Regions from separate parts of the Robinsoniella sp. RHS genome, predicted to be linked through region 2. Evidence: predicted binding sites of a transcription regulator. Region 2 holds the regulator's gene; each other region holds the start of a gene.

Region 1 (6,064 bases), on a different contig from region 2:
CCCAGTTGTCCTGCGGCAGGGTACAGACTCCAACCCTGGCAATGATTGCAGCAAGGGAGGAGGAAATAAGGAAATTTAAGCCTGAGGCTTACTATGGACTTACCCTTCGTACGAAAGGCATGGTCTGGAACTGGCAGGATGAAAAAAGTGGAAGCAGCCGGACATTCCAGAAAGAAAAGACAGATAAGATAGCAGAGAAACTTAAAAATGCAAAATTAACGGTAGTATCCGTTGAAAAGAAAGCGAAGCAGTCACAGGCTCCGGGCCTGTACGATCTGACGGAGCTTCAGCGTGAGGCAAATAAAAGGTTCGGATTTTCAGCAAAAGATACATTAAATACGATGCAGCGTTTATATGAGAATCACAAAGTACTAACCTATCCCCGAACGGATTCCAGATATATCAGTACAGATGTGGTAGATACATTAAAGGAAAGGCTGAAAGCATGTGCAGTCGGTCCCTACAAAAAGCTGGCTGGAACCCTGATTATGAAACCCATACGGGCAAACAAGTCATTTGTGGATAATGCGAAAGTCAGTGACCATCATGCGATTATTCCAACGGAGCAGTTTGTTCAGATGGATCATATGTCCGTGGATGAACGTAAGATCTATGATTTGGTAGTAAGGCGTTTTCTGGCTGTTTTATATCCGGCTTTTGAATATGAGCAGACGACAATGAAAGCAAAAGCAGGAGAGGAATTATTCACTGCAAAAGGGAAAGTTGTCAAAAGCCTGGGATGGAAAGCTGTGTATGAAGACATGGCTATGGATGATGAGGAAGACGATGAAAAGGATTCCGCAGGAAGCCTTCCGGCATTAAATAAAGGACAGGTTCTGGAGATTGAGAAAGTCACCATGACGGAAGGAAAGACGAAGCCTCCTGCACCCTTTAACGAGGCTACACTTTTATCCGCTATGGAGAATCCCGTGAAATATATGGAGAGCAAAGATGCCCAGGCAGCCAAAACACTTGGAGAGACCGGAGGACTTGGTACTGTGGCAACCCGTGCGGATATTATAGAAAAGCTGTTTAATACCTTCCTGATGGAAAAACGTGGAAAGGATATCTTCGTTACTTCCAAAGCAAAACAGCTTCTGGAACTGGTGCCGGAAGATCTGAAAAAGCCGGAACTGACAGCGGACTGGGAGATGAAGCTGTCTAAAATTGCAAAGGGGAAGTTAAAAAGAGTATCTTTTTTAAATGACATCCGCAGTTATACCCATGAAATTATAACAGAAATCAAACAGGGTGAAGGAAATTTCAGGCATGATAATCTGACCAATTCAAAATGTCCCGTCTGCGGAAAACGTATGCTTGCGGTTAATGGAAAGAACAGCCGAATGCTGGTATGCCAGGACAGGGAATGCGGACATCGTGAAACAATTGCAAGAGTGACAAATGCCAGATGTCCAAACTGCCATAAGAAAATGGAAATGGTGATGAAAGGGAGCGAAGAAACTTTTGTCTGCGTCTGCGGACATAAGGAAAAATTGTCAGCTTTTCAGGCGAGAAGGCAGAAGGAAGGTGCGGGTGTCAGCAAGAAAGATGTCCAGAACTATCTGAGCAAACAGAAGCAGGAAGCCAAAGAACCAATCAATAATGCATTTGCTGCAGCATTTGCTAAATTGGATATAAAAGAATAAATAAAATAAATGCATTATCAGACATGAGCTGGCGTCTATGGTAAAAAATTGTTAAAATATAGACAAAACACTTGCGTTTTTTATGTAAACAAGATAAAATATAATTGGCAGAAATTTGGTTTTACTTTAATAATATAGAAAATGGAGGGCTGAAAAATGAGTAATACAGCACAAAGCTTGGCAAGTACTAGAATCGCTTCTTTACTTGATGAGAACAGTTTTGTTGAAATCGGCGGATATGTAACTGCCAGAAATACTGATTTCAACATGCAGCAAAAGGAAACCCCTGCAGACGGCGTCATTACCGGTTATGGTGTGATCGACGGCAACCTGGTATATGTATATAGCCAGGATGCATCCGTACTTGGAGGTACCATTGGAGAAATGCATGCAAAGAAAATTGCTGGTCTTTATGATCTGGCGCTTAAAATGGGTGCACCAGTGATCGGTTTAGTTGACTGCGCAGGTATGAGACTTCAGGAAGCAACCGATGCTTTAAACGGATTTGGTGAAATCTACATGAAGCAGTCAGTGGCAAGCGGTATAATTCCCCAGATCACAGCCGTATTTGGTAATTGCGGCGGAGGACTTGCAATCGCTTCCGAACTTACCGACTTTACATTTATGGAAGAAAAGAAAGCAAAATTATTTGTGAATTCTCCAAATGCACTGGATGGAAATGATGTATCTAAATGTGATACAGCTTCCGCAAAATTCCAGAGTGAAGAAGCAGGAACGGTAGACTATACAGGCAGCGAAGCTGATGTACTGTCCCAGATCAGATCTCTTGTATGTATGCTCCCGGCTAACAACGAAGACGATATGTCTTATGAAGAGTGTACAGATGATTTGAACCGCGTATGTAAAGATCTTGCAAATGCAGCAGGTGACACATCCATTCTTTTATCTGATATTTCTGATGACAATCTTTTCTTTGAAACGAAAGCAGCTTATGCAAAAGAAATGGTAACCGGTTTTATTAAATTAAACGGAATTACCGTAGGTGCAGTTGCCAACCGTACAGAAGTTTGTGATGAAGAAGGCAACGTTGCAGAAACATATGAAGCAGTATTAACTAACAGAGGTGCAAAAAAAGCAGCTGAATTTATTCAGTTCTGTGATGCTTTTAATATTCCGGTATTATCCTTGACAAATGTCAAAGGATTTAAAGCAGATACTCATTCTGAAAGATGTATCGCAAAAGCTGTTGCACAACTTACTTATGCGTTTGCAAACGCTACTGTTCCTAAAGTTAACGTTATTATCGGTGCAGCTTACGGAACAGCTTATGTAGCAATGAACAGTAAATCAATCGGTGCAGACATGACATTTGCATGGACAGATGCCCAGATCGGTATGATGGATGCAAAATCGGCTGCCAGGATTATGTATGCGGATGCTGATGCGGCGACAATCAGTGAAAAGGCAGCAGAATATGCAGCTTTACAGTCAAGCGCTATGTCAGCAGCTAGAAGAGGGTATGTTGATACGTTGATTGAAGCAGAAGATACCAGAAAATATGTTATCGGAGCTTTTGAAATGTTATTCACAAAAAGAGAAGATCGTCCGAACAAAAAACATGGCACGGTTTAAGCGGGGTGAATGATATGAAACGAAAACTTAAAGGAATCTTATTGGCAATGTGCATGGCGGTAATCACCCTTGCAATGCCAATGTGTGTTTATGCAGAAGAAGCGGCTGTTTCTGATTCAGACCGTGCGACTATTGAAAGTTTTGCGCAGCAGACAGTAGAGCAGATTACTTCCATGACAGATGAGCAGATGGATGAAATTATGAAACCGTCTTCCATATTAACAGCACCAAACAAATTTTTTGTTGAAGCTGTTCAGGCGTGGCAGGATGTCAGAGATGAGCTTGGAGCATTTAAAGCGACTACCGGACATGATATCGAAGTATCCGAGGATAATATTGTAGTTACAACCAACGTAACCTTCGAAAAAGCGGATGGTGCAGTTGTACTGACAATAGGACGGGAAGATCTTGCGCCGTCAAGCATGACTTTTGATACAGGCGCGGATTCATCCATGGCTGCAAAGATGGAAAAAGCGGCATTAAATACCCTTATGGGACTTGTAATTGTATTTGTAATGCTGATTTTCTTAAGCTTTTTAATTTCTCAGTTCAAGCATTTTGGCAAACTGGAAAACCGTGGCAAAAAGAATGAAAAAGAATTAGATGTTGCAGCAAAAGCAATTCCGGTTCCAGTGGCTCCGGTCCAGGAAGAGGAATTAGCAGATGATGGTGAATTAGTTGCAGTAATAGCAGCTGCAATTGCAGCAAGTGAAAATACATCTACAGATAGTTTTGTAGTTCGTTCAATCAGAAAAGCAAATAAAAGAAAATGGCAGAACGCTTAAGTATAGGAGGAAATCGTAATGAAAAATTATACAATTACCGTTAACGGAACAGCATATGATGTAACTGTTGAAGAGGGTACCACAGGTGCAGCACAGGCTGCAGCTCCAAAAGCAGCACCGAAGGCAGCACCAAAAGCAGCTCCAAAGGCTGCAGCACCGGCAGGTGGATCCGCAGGAGCTGTAAAAGTAGCTGCATCCGTACCTGGAAAAGTATGTAAGATTGAAGCCAGTGTTGGACAGGCTGTGAAAACCGGTGATAATATCATGATCCTGGAAGCAATGAAAATGGAAATTCCAGTTGTTGCACCTCAGGATGGAACCATTGCAAGTATTGATGTAGCTGTTGGTGATACCGTTGAAAACGGAGATGCTTTAGCATCTATGAATTAGAATTTGCATAAATAATGTAAATTCCCACCAGTAGAAAAATCTGCTGAAATACTAAAATGGGAGGTAAAAACATGTCTTATATTCTTGATACTTTGTCGAACTTACTTCACCAGACAGCGTTCTTTAATCTGACAGTAGGTAACTATGTTATGATTGCAGTTGCATGTATATTCTTGTACCTGGCTATTAAACATGGGTTTGAGCCTCTGTTGCTGGTACCGATTGCGTTTGGTATGCTTTTGGTAAATATCTATCCGGATATCATGATGAGACCGGAAGATTCTGCCAATGGAGTAGGTGGACTTCTTCACTACTTCTATATTCTGGATGAGTGGAGTATTTTACCATCACTTATTTTTATGGGTGTTGGTGCTATGACTGACTTCGGTCCGCTGATTGCGAATCCGCGAAGCTTCCTGCTTGGCGCTGCAGCTCAGCTTGGTATTTATGTTGCATATTTCCTGGCAATCCTCTTAGGATTTAATGGAAAAGCGGCAGCAGCAATCTCCATCATTGGTGGTGCTGATGGTCCTACCTCAATCTTCCTTGCCGGTAAACTGGGGCAGGCAACCCTAATGGGGCCAATTGCGGTGGCGGCATATTCATATATGTCTCTCGTACCGATTATTCAGCCGCCGATTATGAAGCTGTTAACAACAGAAAAAGAAAGAAAGATCAAAATGGAGCAGTTAAGACCTGTTTCCAAATTAGAGAAAATCTTATTCCCCATCATTATCAGTATCGTTGTATGCTTAATCCTGCCTACAACCGCGCCACTTGTTGGTATGTTAATGCTTGGTAACTTATTCAGAGAATCAGGTGTTGTAAAACAGCTCACGGAAACTGCATCAAATGCGCTTATGTACATCGTAGTTATTTTACTTGGAACCTCTGTAGGTGCATCTACCAGTGCAGAAGCATTCCTGAATCTGAATACTATTAAAATCGTTGTTTTAGGTCTTGTAGCCTTCGCATTCGGTACTGCCGGCGGTGTTCTGCTTGGCAAGCTGATGTGTAAACTGACACATGGCAAGATTAATCCGTTAATCGGTTCAGCAGGAGTATCTGCAGTTCCTATGGCGGCTCGTGTATCACAGAAGGTAGGTGCGGAAGCAGATCCTACAAACTTCCTTCTGATGCATGCGATGGGACCAAACGTAGCGGGCGTTATCGGTACGGCAGTTGCCGCCGGTACCTTCATGGCTATATTTGGGATTTAGCCTGAAATAAGAGACAGGTTATAAAGTAGAAACCGGACGGATTATGACAATCCGTCTGAGCGCCTAAGCACGCTCTAGTGACAAAATATAAGGAGGTCAGAAAATGTCAGAAGTAGTAAAAAAACCAATTAAAATTACCGAGACAATACTGCGTGATGCACATCAGTCCCTGATTGCAACCAGAATGACAACAGAACAGATGCTGCCAATCGTAGAGAAACTGGATAAAGTGGGATATCATTCCGTAGAGTGCTGGGGTGGAGCAACCTTTGATGCATCTCTTCGTTTCTTGAAAGAAGATCCATGGGAAAGACTTCGTAAATTCCGTGACGGATTTAAAAATACAAAGTTACAGATGTTATTCCGTGGACAGAATATCCTTGGATACCGTCCATACGCAGATGATGTGGTAGAATATTTTGTTCAGAAA
Region 2 (6,064 bases):
TCATGAGTATGCATCTTTGTGTTCATATTCTTGCGGCATCGGCCCAAACGGACAAACTTGATGTCCGTCCGGCGAATGCCGCAAGGATCCAATACCCTGCAGCAAGCTGCAGGGTATTGAACTTACCGGGCATTATTCGTTAAAATAATCCCTCGTCAACACAATCTCCCCTTTGTGGACATATACCCTGGGTATCCGTTTACCAATATCACAGACAAATTCATATGGAAAACGTCCGCAGATACTGCTTAAGTCTTCTACCGGCAGGATTGCCCCCTCGCTCTCCCCAAACAGCGTAACTTCATCCAATTCCTTTGCTTCATCGATTTCACTGATATCCACCATAAACTGATCCATGCAGACTCTCCCCAGAATCGGCGCTTTTTTTCCATGAATCAAAACCCATCCTTTACCTGACAGGCTGCGTGGATAACCATCTCCATATCCCACCGGAATCGTAGCCACCTTTGTTTTCTTTTCTGTAACAAACGTGCCACCATAACTGACAGGAATTCCTGCTTCTAATTCCTTTATGTAAACAATATGGCTCTTGAGCTGCATTACAGGCTTAAGCGGAACACTCTCCTTCTTTACTTCCTGGGAAGGATAAATTCCGTAAATACTGATGCCGGGACGCACTGCGTCCATATTCGCTTCCGGAAGATCGATAATCCCTGCACTGTTGCTGCAATGTTTGAGGGGAATCCTAATCCCTGCTGCCGACAATTTTTCCAAAAAGTCCTGACAGCGCGCAAACTGCCCCCATGCACTGGTTTTATCTGCTTCATCCGATCTGGCGAAGTGGGTAAACAGCCCTTCTATCTTAAGGTTTGGTAATTTAGCAATTTCCAGGATCACTTCAATACTCTCTTTTGTATCTGTAAATCCAATCCTGCTCATTCCCGTATCTAATCCCAGATGAACATAAATCGTCTTTCCCTGTCTTCCCGCTTCCTCCGACAGGGCTATAGCCGTATCCAATTTGAACACGACCGGTCGTATATCAAGCCTTACCAGCATTTCAAAATGTTCTTCAAACGTATAGCCTAAAATCAGAATAGGCTTTTGGATTTGGTTCCTTTTAAGAATCTGAGCCTCTTCCGCAGTTGCAACGGCAAATCCCCAGATATAATCATAATCTTCCACAAGCTTTGCCACAGGAACTGCCCCATGTCCGTATCCGTCGGTTTTTACCACTGCAATCATCCTGGTTTCCGGATTTGTATTTGCTCTCATGTTCTTAAAGTTTTCTTCTACGGCATCCAGGCTGATGACAGCGCAGACCCTGCTATATTTCTGCATGTTCCTTTTCTCCTCTGATAAGTATTTCCTGTAATCCTTCAATGATATCGGTTGCCAGCATGGCATATGTACCACATCTGTCCCGTGCTGCATCACCCGCCAGGCCGTGCAGATATACCCCTAGTCTGGCCGCCTGGGCTTCCGGCATTTTCTGAGCCATCAACCCTGCTATAATACCCGTAAGCACATCCCCGGAACCACCCACTGCCATTCCGTTATTTCCACTCTGGTTCACATAGATTTTCTGCCCGTCTGATACAATTGTCCTTGCATCCTTTAATACACAGACCACTCTCTGTTTAGATGCATAAGTACACGCTGTTTGTAATAGGTTATCCAGAATATCTTTTTTTTCTGCATGACAGAGTCTGCTCATTTCGCCCACATGAGGCGTCACCACTGCCGGACGTTTCCGTTCGCCCAAAGGCTGTGGATTTTCTGCCAGCAGATTCAGACCATCTGCATCAATCAAAAGCGGCTTATCCTGTACCTTTATAAGAAGTTCCAGCATTCTGCGCTTTTCTGCTTTCTTTCCAATTCCGGGTCCAAATACAATCACATCTGCCCAGTCTGCTGCTTCTTCCAACTGCTCATGCCTGTAATCACAGGTATCATAAGTGGTAAGAATCGCTTCCGGCAGCATAGTCTGGAGCATGGTACGGTTACTCTCTTCCGTGAAAATCCGCACCAGTCCTGCCCCTGATTTATAGGCTGCCTTTGCTGATAGAAAAGCTGCCCCGCACATATTATAAGTTCCGGCCACTACAAGAACCTTTCCGTAAGTGCCCTTATTGGAATACGCAAATCTGGGAGGCAGCTGCTGCATATCCCTTTCTGTGTAAGAGACGACTCCAGGCAGCTGATTTCCAAAACCATCCACGGTAATTCCTATATCCTTCACAATGACGCCCCCTGCATACTCTGTTCCGGGATATAAGACGTGGCCGATCTTTTTAAATGCAAACGTTACTGTTTTTATTGCCCTTACCGCCGTTCCCATCACTTTCCCGGTGTCCGCACTGATTCCGGAAGCTATATCCACCGCCAGAACAGCTGCCTCTGACTGATTCATATAACCGATCACATCCGCATAATGGCCTTCGATATTTCTGGATAGACCTACTCCAAACATAGCGTCTACTATACTAGTATATTCACCTACCCCCAACTTACTTACAAAAATCACACCATATTTTTCGCAGATATTCTTCTGCAATCTGGTTTCTTGTGTACAAGATGCCTCATTTCCCGCAAAATATACACAAACAGCTATCCCTCGCAGATGCAGCAGCCTTGCAATGGCAAAACCATCGCCACCATTATTGCCGCTTCCACACACCACCAGTACATTTTCAAGGTTAAAACTGCCGTCCACCAGCTCTTCCACACATGCCAGGGCTGCCCGTTCCATCAAAACCATGGATGGTACCCCTATCTTTTCTATTGTTGTCTGATCGCAGCGCTTCATTTCTTCTGCTGTTACCAGGTACTCCATATCTTTCACCCACTTTCAAACGCAAAACAACGCGTAAAAATATCTTTCTGATATCCTCCTACGCGTTATTTTGTCCACTTACTTATTCTTTAATTTCATGTTCTCTTTCATAACGGTTAATGTTATAGGATAACTGCATCAGGCTCTCTGAAAGATGTACATTTTCTACAATTACATCCTCCGGCAGGCGCAGATCAATATGAGCAAAATTCCAGATTGCCTTCACGCCGTTCTCAATCAGCAGGTTCGCCATCTGTTCAGCGTTCTCCTTAGGCAGGGTAAGCGCTGCAATTTTAATCTCATTATCTCTGACAAACTGCGGAAGATCATCTGTCATCCGAATCGCAATTCCACGTACCGTCACGCCCTGTAGCCTTGGATTTACATCGAAGATACCTTTAATCCAGAACCCGCGCTTTTCAAACTTCACATAGTTTGCCAATGCCTGTCCCAGATTGCCGGCTCCTACAATAATCATATTATAAGTTTTATCCAGACCCAAAATCTTTCCTATTTCATTGTAAAGATACTTCACGTTATAACCGTATCCCTGTTGTCCAAAACCACCAAAGTTATTTAAATCCTGCCGAATCTGAGATGCTGTCACCTGCATGCGGTCGCTTAATTCGTTCGAAGATATCCGCTCCACACCATCCTCCAGCAAGTCTCCCAGATAACGGTAATAACGAGGCAGCCTTTTTATGACGGCTTTTGAAATTTCCTTTTCCTCCACAATACCATCCTCCAAATGCATAATCTCGTTTACTCTATCGTATAAACATTATAACGAATTGTGAATTTCATGTCAAACTATTATGGCAGAAAATACAAAATTTCCTGTTATACAGGCATTTTGGCACATTCATACCGATAATGGGGACAGGTGAATCGATGTTAGAGCTGGATTGTAACGAAAATATCGTAAATAGCTTTAATCGCCGTCTCAAAATCTTCATTACGTACACCAATAATAATATTTAATTCACTTGATCCCTGATCGATCATTTTTACGTTAATATTTGCATGGGCAAGCGCTGAGAAAATTCTTCCTGCAGTGCCTCTTGTAGAACGCATTCCTCTGCCTACTACTGCGATCAATGCAAGATCGGATTCTAAATCAATATAATCCGGATGAACATTTCGCTGGATTCCCTGAAGTACCTTCTGTTCTTTTTCTTCAAATTCTGACTGATGTACAAATACGGTCATGGTGTCAATTCCGGAAGGCATATGTTCGAAAGAAATATCATTTTCTTCAAACACTCCAAGCACTTTGCGTCCAAATCCAATTTCCGCATTCATCATATCTTTTTCAATATTGATGGCTGCAAAACCTTTTTTACCGGCAATACCGGTAATCGTATATTTCGGTTTATGACAGGTATGAGCCACGATCAGAGTTCCCTTTTCCTGAGGAGCATTGGTATTTTTAATATTAATGGGGATTTCCGCTTTGCGAACCGGGAAAATAGCATCCTCGTGAAGTACAGTGGCCCCCATATATGCAAGCTCTCTTAATTCACGGTATGTAATGGTCTCGATTACCTCCGGATTTTCAATGATCCGCGGATCTGTCACGAGAAAGCCGGATACATCTGTCCAGTTTTCATATAAATCAGCCTGAATTGCTTTTGCAACAATGGAACCCGTTACATCGGAACCGCCTCTTGAAAATGTTTTAACAGATCCGTCCGGTTTTGCACCGTAAAATCCGGGTACGACCGCCCTTTCCGTGTCTTTTAATCTGTTTGCAAGTTCTTTATCTGTTTTAACTTCATCAAAGTTTCCGGCTTCATCAAAGAAAATTACTTCAGCGGCATCTACAAACTCATAGCCCAGATAGTTTGCCATAATGATACCATTCAAATATTCTCCTCTGGAAGCTGCGTAGTTGCTGCCTGCTTTGTTCTCAAAATTTTCATGAATTACTTCAAATTCATGATCCAAAGAAAGGTCCAGTTCCAATCCTTTGATAATTTCGTTATAGCGCTCTTTTATTTTATCCAGCTTCGCGGTAAATTTTTTACCGGATTCTGCAATGTCATAGCATTCATAAAGCATATCTGTAACTTTAATATCACTTGAGAAGCGTTTACCCGGTGCGGAAGGAATTACATATCTTCTTGCTTCATCTGCACGGATAATGTCGGCTACCTTTTGAAACTGCTCTGCGTTTGCTAATGAACTGCCGCCAAATTTTACTACTTTCTTCATTACCAATTTCCTCCTCTTGTATATCCATAAACGTAACAATATCCCTATATTATCGCAAATCATGCATAAAGTCCAGTATTTTTGAAGAAATCTATTTGCAAAACCCGGATTATCTATTATAATAGTTTCTGATAAATATGAGAAAGATTGGGTGAATTACTTATGATACTTGCATGTCAGAACATAAGCAAAGCATTTGGAACAACTGAAATTATTAAGAATGCTTCCTTCCATATAGAAGATCGTGAAAAAACAGCAATCGTGGGAATTAACGGAGCCGGTAAGTCTACCCTCCTGAAAATTATTATGCAGGAAATGCCTGCGGATTCCGGTGAAGTGATAATCACCCGCGGAAAATCCATCGGCTACCTGGCACAGCATCAGTCTGTTACAAATGAAAATACGATTTATGAAGAACTTTTGGAAGTAAAACGGGATGTAATCGAACTGGAACAGCGGATCCGAACCATGGAACAGGAAATGAAGATCCTGGAAGGTGCCAGACTTACCGAAATCCTGGAAACCTATAACCGGCTAACAATGGAATTTGAACACAAAAACGGCTATGCCTATAAAAGTGAAATCGTAGGGGTTTTAAAGGGTCTTGGCTTTACCGAAGACGAATTTGACAAACCCATCAATACACTCTCAGGCGGCCAGAAAACCCGTGTGGCTCTTGGTAAACTGCTTCTTTCCAATCCGGACATTATTCTCCTGGATGAGCCTACAAACCACCTGGATATGAACTCCATTGCATGGCTGGAAACCTATCTTCTGAACTACAACGGTGCCGTAATCATCGTAGCGCATGACCGCTATTTCTTAAACCGTGTGGTAACGAAAGTAGTAGAAATTGACAATGGTGAGGTTACCACCTACCTAGGGAATTACACGGATTATGCGCAAAAACGGGCGATGATCCGGGATGCAAAGTTAAAAGCATACCTAAATCAGCAGCAGGAAATCAAACATCAGCAGGAAGTTATCACCAAACTAAAATCCTTTAACCGGGAAAAATCTATCCGCCGGGCGGAAAGCCGTGAAAAAATGTTG
Region 3 (6,064 bases), on a different contig from region 2:
TGGACCATTCGTTGGTAGTATTTACACCGGAGACAATGACAGAAGAATTATGCCAGTTGGTAATATAGGGGATACAATGATATGAAAAATGGAAATCGAAACACAGTTAAGAAAAAATCTCAGATTACAATTCAATTGGAAAATCGGAAAAATAGTGGCAGAGAGGGTTTGTTTCACTTGCTGGCAGGATTACTTCCGGCTTTTTTGCTTTATCTTGGCATCTCTTTGTCTTTTATTTATCTTCTTGATCTGCCGGTGCAGGTATACTATTCGGCAGCTTTTGGACTGCTGATCCTGATACTGCTGCAGTTACAGGGAAAGTACAGCCGTTATGTGAAGGCAGGTACGGCGCTTCTGGCTGCTGTTGGAATCCTGTTTCTCTTAATACGCCAGGAGTTGATGCTGTACGGCTTTCTGCTGACCATGAACCGGATTGGGCAGGTAGTCGGCAGAAACTTTGGAATTTTCCTGAAAGTTTATGATATTGGTATAGCTGAGGAATTACATGGAATATCCCTTTGCCTGTTCTGGATATGGAGCTGCCTGCTGTCTGCTTCAGTTGTAACCGTAATTATCCGGCTGCGCAGTATAGTACTCTTATGCATAAGTGTATTACCATTATTGCTGCTGGAATTATGTACTGGTGAAAACTATGGTATCATACCTGTGATAATGATGCTGGCTTCCGTAATGGTTCTATTGAGTTTTTTTGTACATGGCAGGAAAAACCGGAGGGCATTTGGCAATGGTAAATATTTGGCAATCCTGCAGGTATCCGGAATACTAACGGTTGCTTTTGCAGCGCTCCTGGGATTGATGGTCAGTACAGTATCTGTAAATAGCTACACGAAAGCAGGAATTGCAGAGGCGGTAAAAGAAGGAATAGCAAAAACAATTTCCAATATACGCTATGAAAAAGAGAAGACCAATTCTTTTACACAGGGACAATTTAAGGGACTGGGAAATTTGACATTGAAGGATACAACTGCACTGGAAGTGCTGATGGATAAGCCGGAATCCTTGTATTTGCGCGGGTTTGTTGGAAGTACTTACACCCAGAATGGCTGGAAAGAGTTAGAAAAATCCGTCTATTATGAAGCGAAGGACCTGTTTTACTGGCTTCACGAAACAAATTTTAATGGATTAAACCAGCTCTCCCTGGTGAATCAGCTGGAAAATGGGAAAACGGATGATGAGACTGTGGAGATTACGGTGCAGAATGTAAATGCAAACAGTAAATACATCTATACCCCCTATGAACTAAAGGCTGATCCCGGTAAGATAGATGGGAGTAAAAATCTGGGGGATGTTTCCTTAAAGTCACAAGGATTGTTTGGAAACCGCCTGTATCACTATACTGCAAACAGTAATCTGGTGAAACGGTATCCTACACTGGCATCAAAGTTTTATGAAATCAGGAATAGTGATACTGCAGCTGAATATGCGGGAAATGAAAGTTACTACAATGCCTTTATCTACCGGAATTACCTGGATATACCGGACCACCAGAAACAGATTCTGAAAAGCCTTCTGAAAATAGAAGAGGCATCAGGGAGTGCTCATTATCCCTATGAAGAAGCAAATGCTTTGATTATGGGATATCTGGACAAGAATATAGAATATTCGGAAGAAGTGGATACCTTTTCAGGAAATTATGATTTTATGCAATGGTTTCTTCAGAGCCAGAAAAAAGGATATTCCGCCCACTATGCAACAGCTGCAGTTCTGATGTACCGGTATCTGGGTATTCCTGCAAGATATGTGGAAGGTTATCTTGTGACACCGGAGGACGTAAAAGGTGTGGAGGCTTATGAACCAATCGAAATTACCGGAGAAAATGCCCATGCCTGGGTAGAAGTCTATCAGGACGGCATTGGCTGGGTACCTATGGAAGCAACACCACCTTATCTGGGCATTATGGAAAGACCGGAATTTTCACAGGCTCCTGCACTTACAGGAGACGGCGGTCAGTCAGATGACTCAGGCAAATCAGAAAAGATAAAAGATGAGGAAAAAGAATTAAAGAAAAAGAAGACAGGCAAAAAGGCAGAAGTACCCGTGAAAAAGATGTTAGTGACTGCCGCAGTAGCTCTGGCTGTCATTTTAATATTATCATTGCTGATCTATGTACTTTATCACAGAAGGAAACTTGCAAATCGTAAAAAGAGTTTCCGTGTAGCTGATAATAGGTTGGCGGTAAAGCATCTCTATGCTTATATTTTATTTTTGCTTCACTATGATAAGACCCCGAAAGCAAAGGGATCCCATTATGGTTATGTAGGAATTCTTTCAGAAAAATATTCTGAAGATTTTGGAGAAAAATTCAGGGAGATACTGGATGTGGTACAGGGAGCAGTTTATGGTGATCTGGATGTTTCAAAGGAGCAGAGGGAAATGGCAGAGCAGCTGAAAGATGAGACATTGCATCTTATTTTGAAAAAGAAAAATTTGTTTAAAAAGATTAAAATGTGGCTGATTGATTTTGTATACTAAAATTTGGAGGAGCTAATCACCCGGACTATTTAATCCCTTTCCAAAAAATATCCTTCAATAATCCGTTTCCTGATGTAAATTTGAGATTAATATGATAAAATAGTTTTGTAATTTAATTTTACATATACAGCATTTATGAAAAAGGGAAAGAGAGGGAAAGGATATGAAAAAAAGACATGGTATGATGTGGACATTGGCGATATTAATGTTTATGATGGTATTGCTGCCGATGAATGTTTTAGCAGAAAGCAAGGTGATTCCCAATGATGAAACAGGTATTCCGGACAAAGCCCTGTATCTGACTATTTTAAGGGAAATGGAGAAAAATGACGATGAAACATTTACAGAGAAGGAAGCTGCTGAAATAACTCAATTGGATACCTACTATATTAAAGATACAAAGCTGAAAATAAGGTCCTTAAAAGGGATAGAAAAACTGAAAAATTTAAGTGGAATAGATTTTTCGAATAACCAGATTACCAGTATTTCAGAATTAAAAACGCTGCGCGGCTTGAGAGATTTGGACGTATCACAAAATCAAATTACATCCCTTTCCGGTATTGAAAGGCTAGTGAAGATTGACTGTCTAGATGTAGCCATGAATAAGTTAAAAAGCCTTTCAGGAGTAGAGCACTTAAGAAAGTTAGCGATGTTTTATGCTGATGCTAATCAGCTGACAAGTATAAGACAGATCAAGCATTTGGTCAACTTAGAATATGTAAGTGTTATGGGAAATAAGCTCACCAGTGTAAATGAAATAAAAAATCTGCCGGGTTTACAATATTTTATGGCTGACGGGAATCGAATAACGAAACTGCCGAATCTTTCAAAGCATACAAATTTTGTTAATCTTGAATTGAAAAACAATCGTCTAAACAAAAAAGAACTGGATAAAAAGGCTCCAATTGCATTTAGAAATAATAACACCTGGTATCAAAACACACTCCGGCTTCAGAAGCTTGTAAAAACCATAAACATTATGAAGCCCTCATCTATTGATAAGATTACAAAGAAAACGAAAAAAATTGCAGGAAAAGCTAATAAAAATGCTACCATAGTGCTCCGGGATCCATCCAGAAAAAGAATCCAGACTGTAAAGTCTGACAGTAAGGGTTATTTCACCTTAAAAAATTTAGAGCTTAAAAAATGGGCAGGAAAGACTTTATCCCTAGAGTCGTTTGTTGTGGATAAAGATTTATCACGGCATCATACACTGAAAGTTGTAAAATTCACAGTTCGAAAATAATAGGTACATATTTTGTTTTCATTAAAAGTGATATATTTGTATCAATATAGTCTTGACAGCCTCGTTATAAAGTGATATATTTGTCATGTAAAGAGATAAATAAATCACTTTTAAGGAGGGATATTAATGAAACGAAATAAGAAGTTTTCGGTTTTAATTTTATTGATGCTTTTACAATTTGCTGCAGTATTTTATGCTTCTGTTTATAACGAAGGAAGGCTTGTAAAGCCAATGGATTTCAGTACCTACCAATTCCAGACGAATGATTTGCCAATGATTATCGCGACTGCCTGTTTTGTGATTTATATGTTTTATTTCATATTCAGTATGATAATTAGTTCTTTCAAAGTAAATAAAGTTAATAAGGAAAAAAACAAAACCAGAAGCCTGAATCCGAAATTCGGGTGGTTTGGATTTTTCGGGTTTTTCGGATTTTTTGGAATTATGACGTATATGGAACAGCGGACAGTATGGCCTTTTATGTTCTTTGTCTTTTTCGGTTTTTTTGGCTTTTTTTATGAGGCTAAGCTGAGCAATACACTCATTGACGAGCGTTTTAAGGAGGAGAAAACCAGGGCTGATTTGTCAGCTTTAAAAACAGGATTTTCCATACTCTTTCTTGTGACCTGGTTCATGGGGTTTGTAGGGGATAAATTAAGTACGGATGTGGTTGCAATTGCCTATATCGTTTCCTCTTCTCTTATCATTGCTCTGGTTATATTCCTCTCAAGTTACCTGCTTTATAAATACGACACAGAGGATATAGAGTAATATGGGAGCAGATTTTGTATGCAATTTAAAAAAATACAGGCAGTTAAAAGAAATGACGCAGGAAGAGCTGGCTAATGAGGTGGGAGTACGCCGGGAAACTATAATGCGGTTAGAAAAAGCTCAATATAACCCATCGTTAAAGCTGGCAATCGATATTTCCAGAGTGGTAGGAGCATCTATAGAGGATATATTTATATTTGATTAAGTTTAAAAGCGATATACAGATTATCGCTTAAACACAAGGTTTATCAGCAATAACTCAGGTTTTGCATTTGATTTACTACTATTTTACCACTTACAAAAGATGCATATGATAAATGTTACAAAACCGCAGATTATAATTCATTAATTAATGATTCATAATCTGCGGTTTTTATTTGATGTATTTAAGAATATCTATATCTAAAAAATCAATGTAAATAATTTACATTTTTGGTATTAATAACATATACAATAATATAGTAGCAAAAGTACAATACCAGAAAACATAAAGTGTAGACACCTAATGAATATAAACAAATATTATTCAATACGTTTGGAAGCAAAGTGTTTACCTTATGATTAATTAGTGGTGTAGCAACTAACAATATAACAAAAGCCATAAATGAAGGTATAGATAAATTTATTAATGTTTGTTTTCTTATTAATGATTTCAGTTGTTTTTTATCTTTTCCTAGATAAGTTAATAGCCTTACTTCCTCTTCCTTATGTTTATTTTCTATAATCTCTTTTAATGAAATAATAGAGAAAAATAAAACAATAAAAATTATACAGATGAAAATTTGTAATACTCCCATCCAATTTTGAATATCTTTATTTAAAAACAAATCTGTGTCTGTAAACATTAGTACACCGAATATGAATGCCATTGCTGAAAACAGCAAACAGCAACAAAAAACAGTATTTATGATAGTGTTACTCTTTGAAGCGGAAGTGATTTTACCAACTAAATAGAGATATTCTTTTTTATACAGCTTTTCATTGCATTCTTTTCTTTTTGAAATTAGCAGTTGAAATAACCAATTATAAAATGAAAATACGTTCAGTAATATTGGTAAAGAAATACTCGGTATTAAAAGAAATACAAAGTCTTCTGATGAAAACACTATTGCGCAAAGCATAAATACAAAACATATAAAACTACTCAAAAATATAAAATACCAAAACTGATAATTATATTTTACAGTTGAACTTTCATTACGCTTTTTCTCTTTCATTAGTTCACATATCTGTAAATCTTTTATACGATATATAATTAAACAAGTGGAAAACGATTCAATGATTATAAAATAAATGACTCCGTGAAATATGCTTTGAATGAATATAATTACTGACATATTTATATTGAGTAAAATCGCAGTCAAATAGCAAATTGGAAAACAAAGTAAACTACTAATGAAAAAACATATAAGACTGATTCCATTAAATTCTATCACGAACATTTTAATTAAATAATTTTTTTCCATTCCCATAAGTAAATAATTTGCAAATTCTTTAGACCGCTGCGTTAACATAAATTTATTGATATATCCCACAAGCACAATTGAAATCAGA

Evidence for each region. Region 2 encodes Rex, which represses fermentation and respiration genes when NADH is low (regulators of the CRP and FNR family bind a similar motif). Its sites were predicted from a motif close to ATTGTTAANTANTTAACAAT; they were not measured.
Region 1: RHS_RS01565 (acyl-CoA carboxylase subunit beta) is a predicted target of Rex. The motif match lies at 1,694-1,713, and genes of this name have one in related genera.
Region 3: RHS_RS04445 (DUF3796 domain-containing protein) is a predicted target of Rex. The motif match lies at 3,766-3,785, and genes of this name have one in related genera.

Annotation. Positions count from the first base shown of each region.
Region 1 is NZ_JNGB01000002.1:49,378-55,441, reverse strand. Features, by position in the region: gene RHS_RS01570 (DNA topoisomerase 3) at 1-1,646, shown strand, start outside; gene RHS_RS01565 (acyl-CoA carboxylase subunit beta) at 1,803-3,239, shown strand; gene RHS_RS01560 (OadG family transporter subunit) at 3,254-4,024, shown strand; gene RHS_RS01555 (biotin/lipoyl-containing protein) at 4,043-4,414, shown strand; gene RHS_RS01550 (sodium ion-translocating decarboxylase subunit beta) at 4,486-5,634, shown strand; gene RHS_RS01545 (oxaloacetate decarboxylase subunit alpha) at 5,738-6,064, shown strand, end outside.
Region 2 is NZ_JNGB01000003.1:250,594-256,657, forward strand. Features, by position in the region: gene alr (alanine racemase) at 133-1,302, opposite strand; gene RHS_RS02955 (bifunctional ADP-dependent NAD(P)H-hydrate dehydratase/NAD(P)H-hydrate epimerase) at 1,289-2,797, opposite strand; gene RHS_RS02960 (redox-sensing transcriptional repressor Rex) at 2,880-3,530, opposite strand; gene RHS_RS02965 (aspartate kinase) at 3,692-5,011, opposite strand; gene abc-f (ribosomal protection-like ABC-F family protein) at 5,174-6,064, shown strand, end outside.
Region 3 is NZ_JNGB01000005.1:1,210-7,273, reverse strand. Features, by position in the region: gene RHS_RS04460 (DUF58 domain-containing protein) at 1-68, shown strand, start outside; gene RHS_RS04455 (transglutaminase-like domain-containing protein) at 82-2,493, shown strand; gene RHS_RS04450 (leucine-rich repeat domain-containing protein) at 2,657-3,739, shown strand; gene RHS_RS04445 (DUF3796 domain-containing protein) at 3,866-4,510, shown strand; gene RHS_RS04440 (helix-turn-helix transcriptional regulator) at 4,512-4,715, shown strand; gene RHS_RS04435 (FtsX-like permease family protein) at 4,921-6,064, opposite strand, start outside.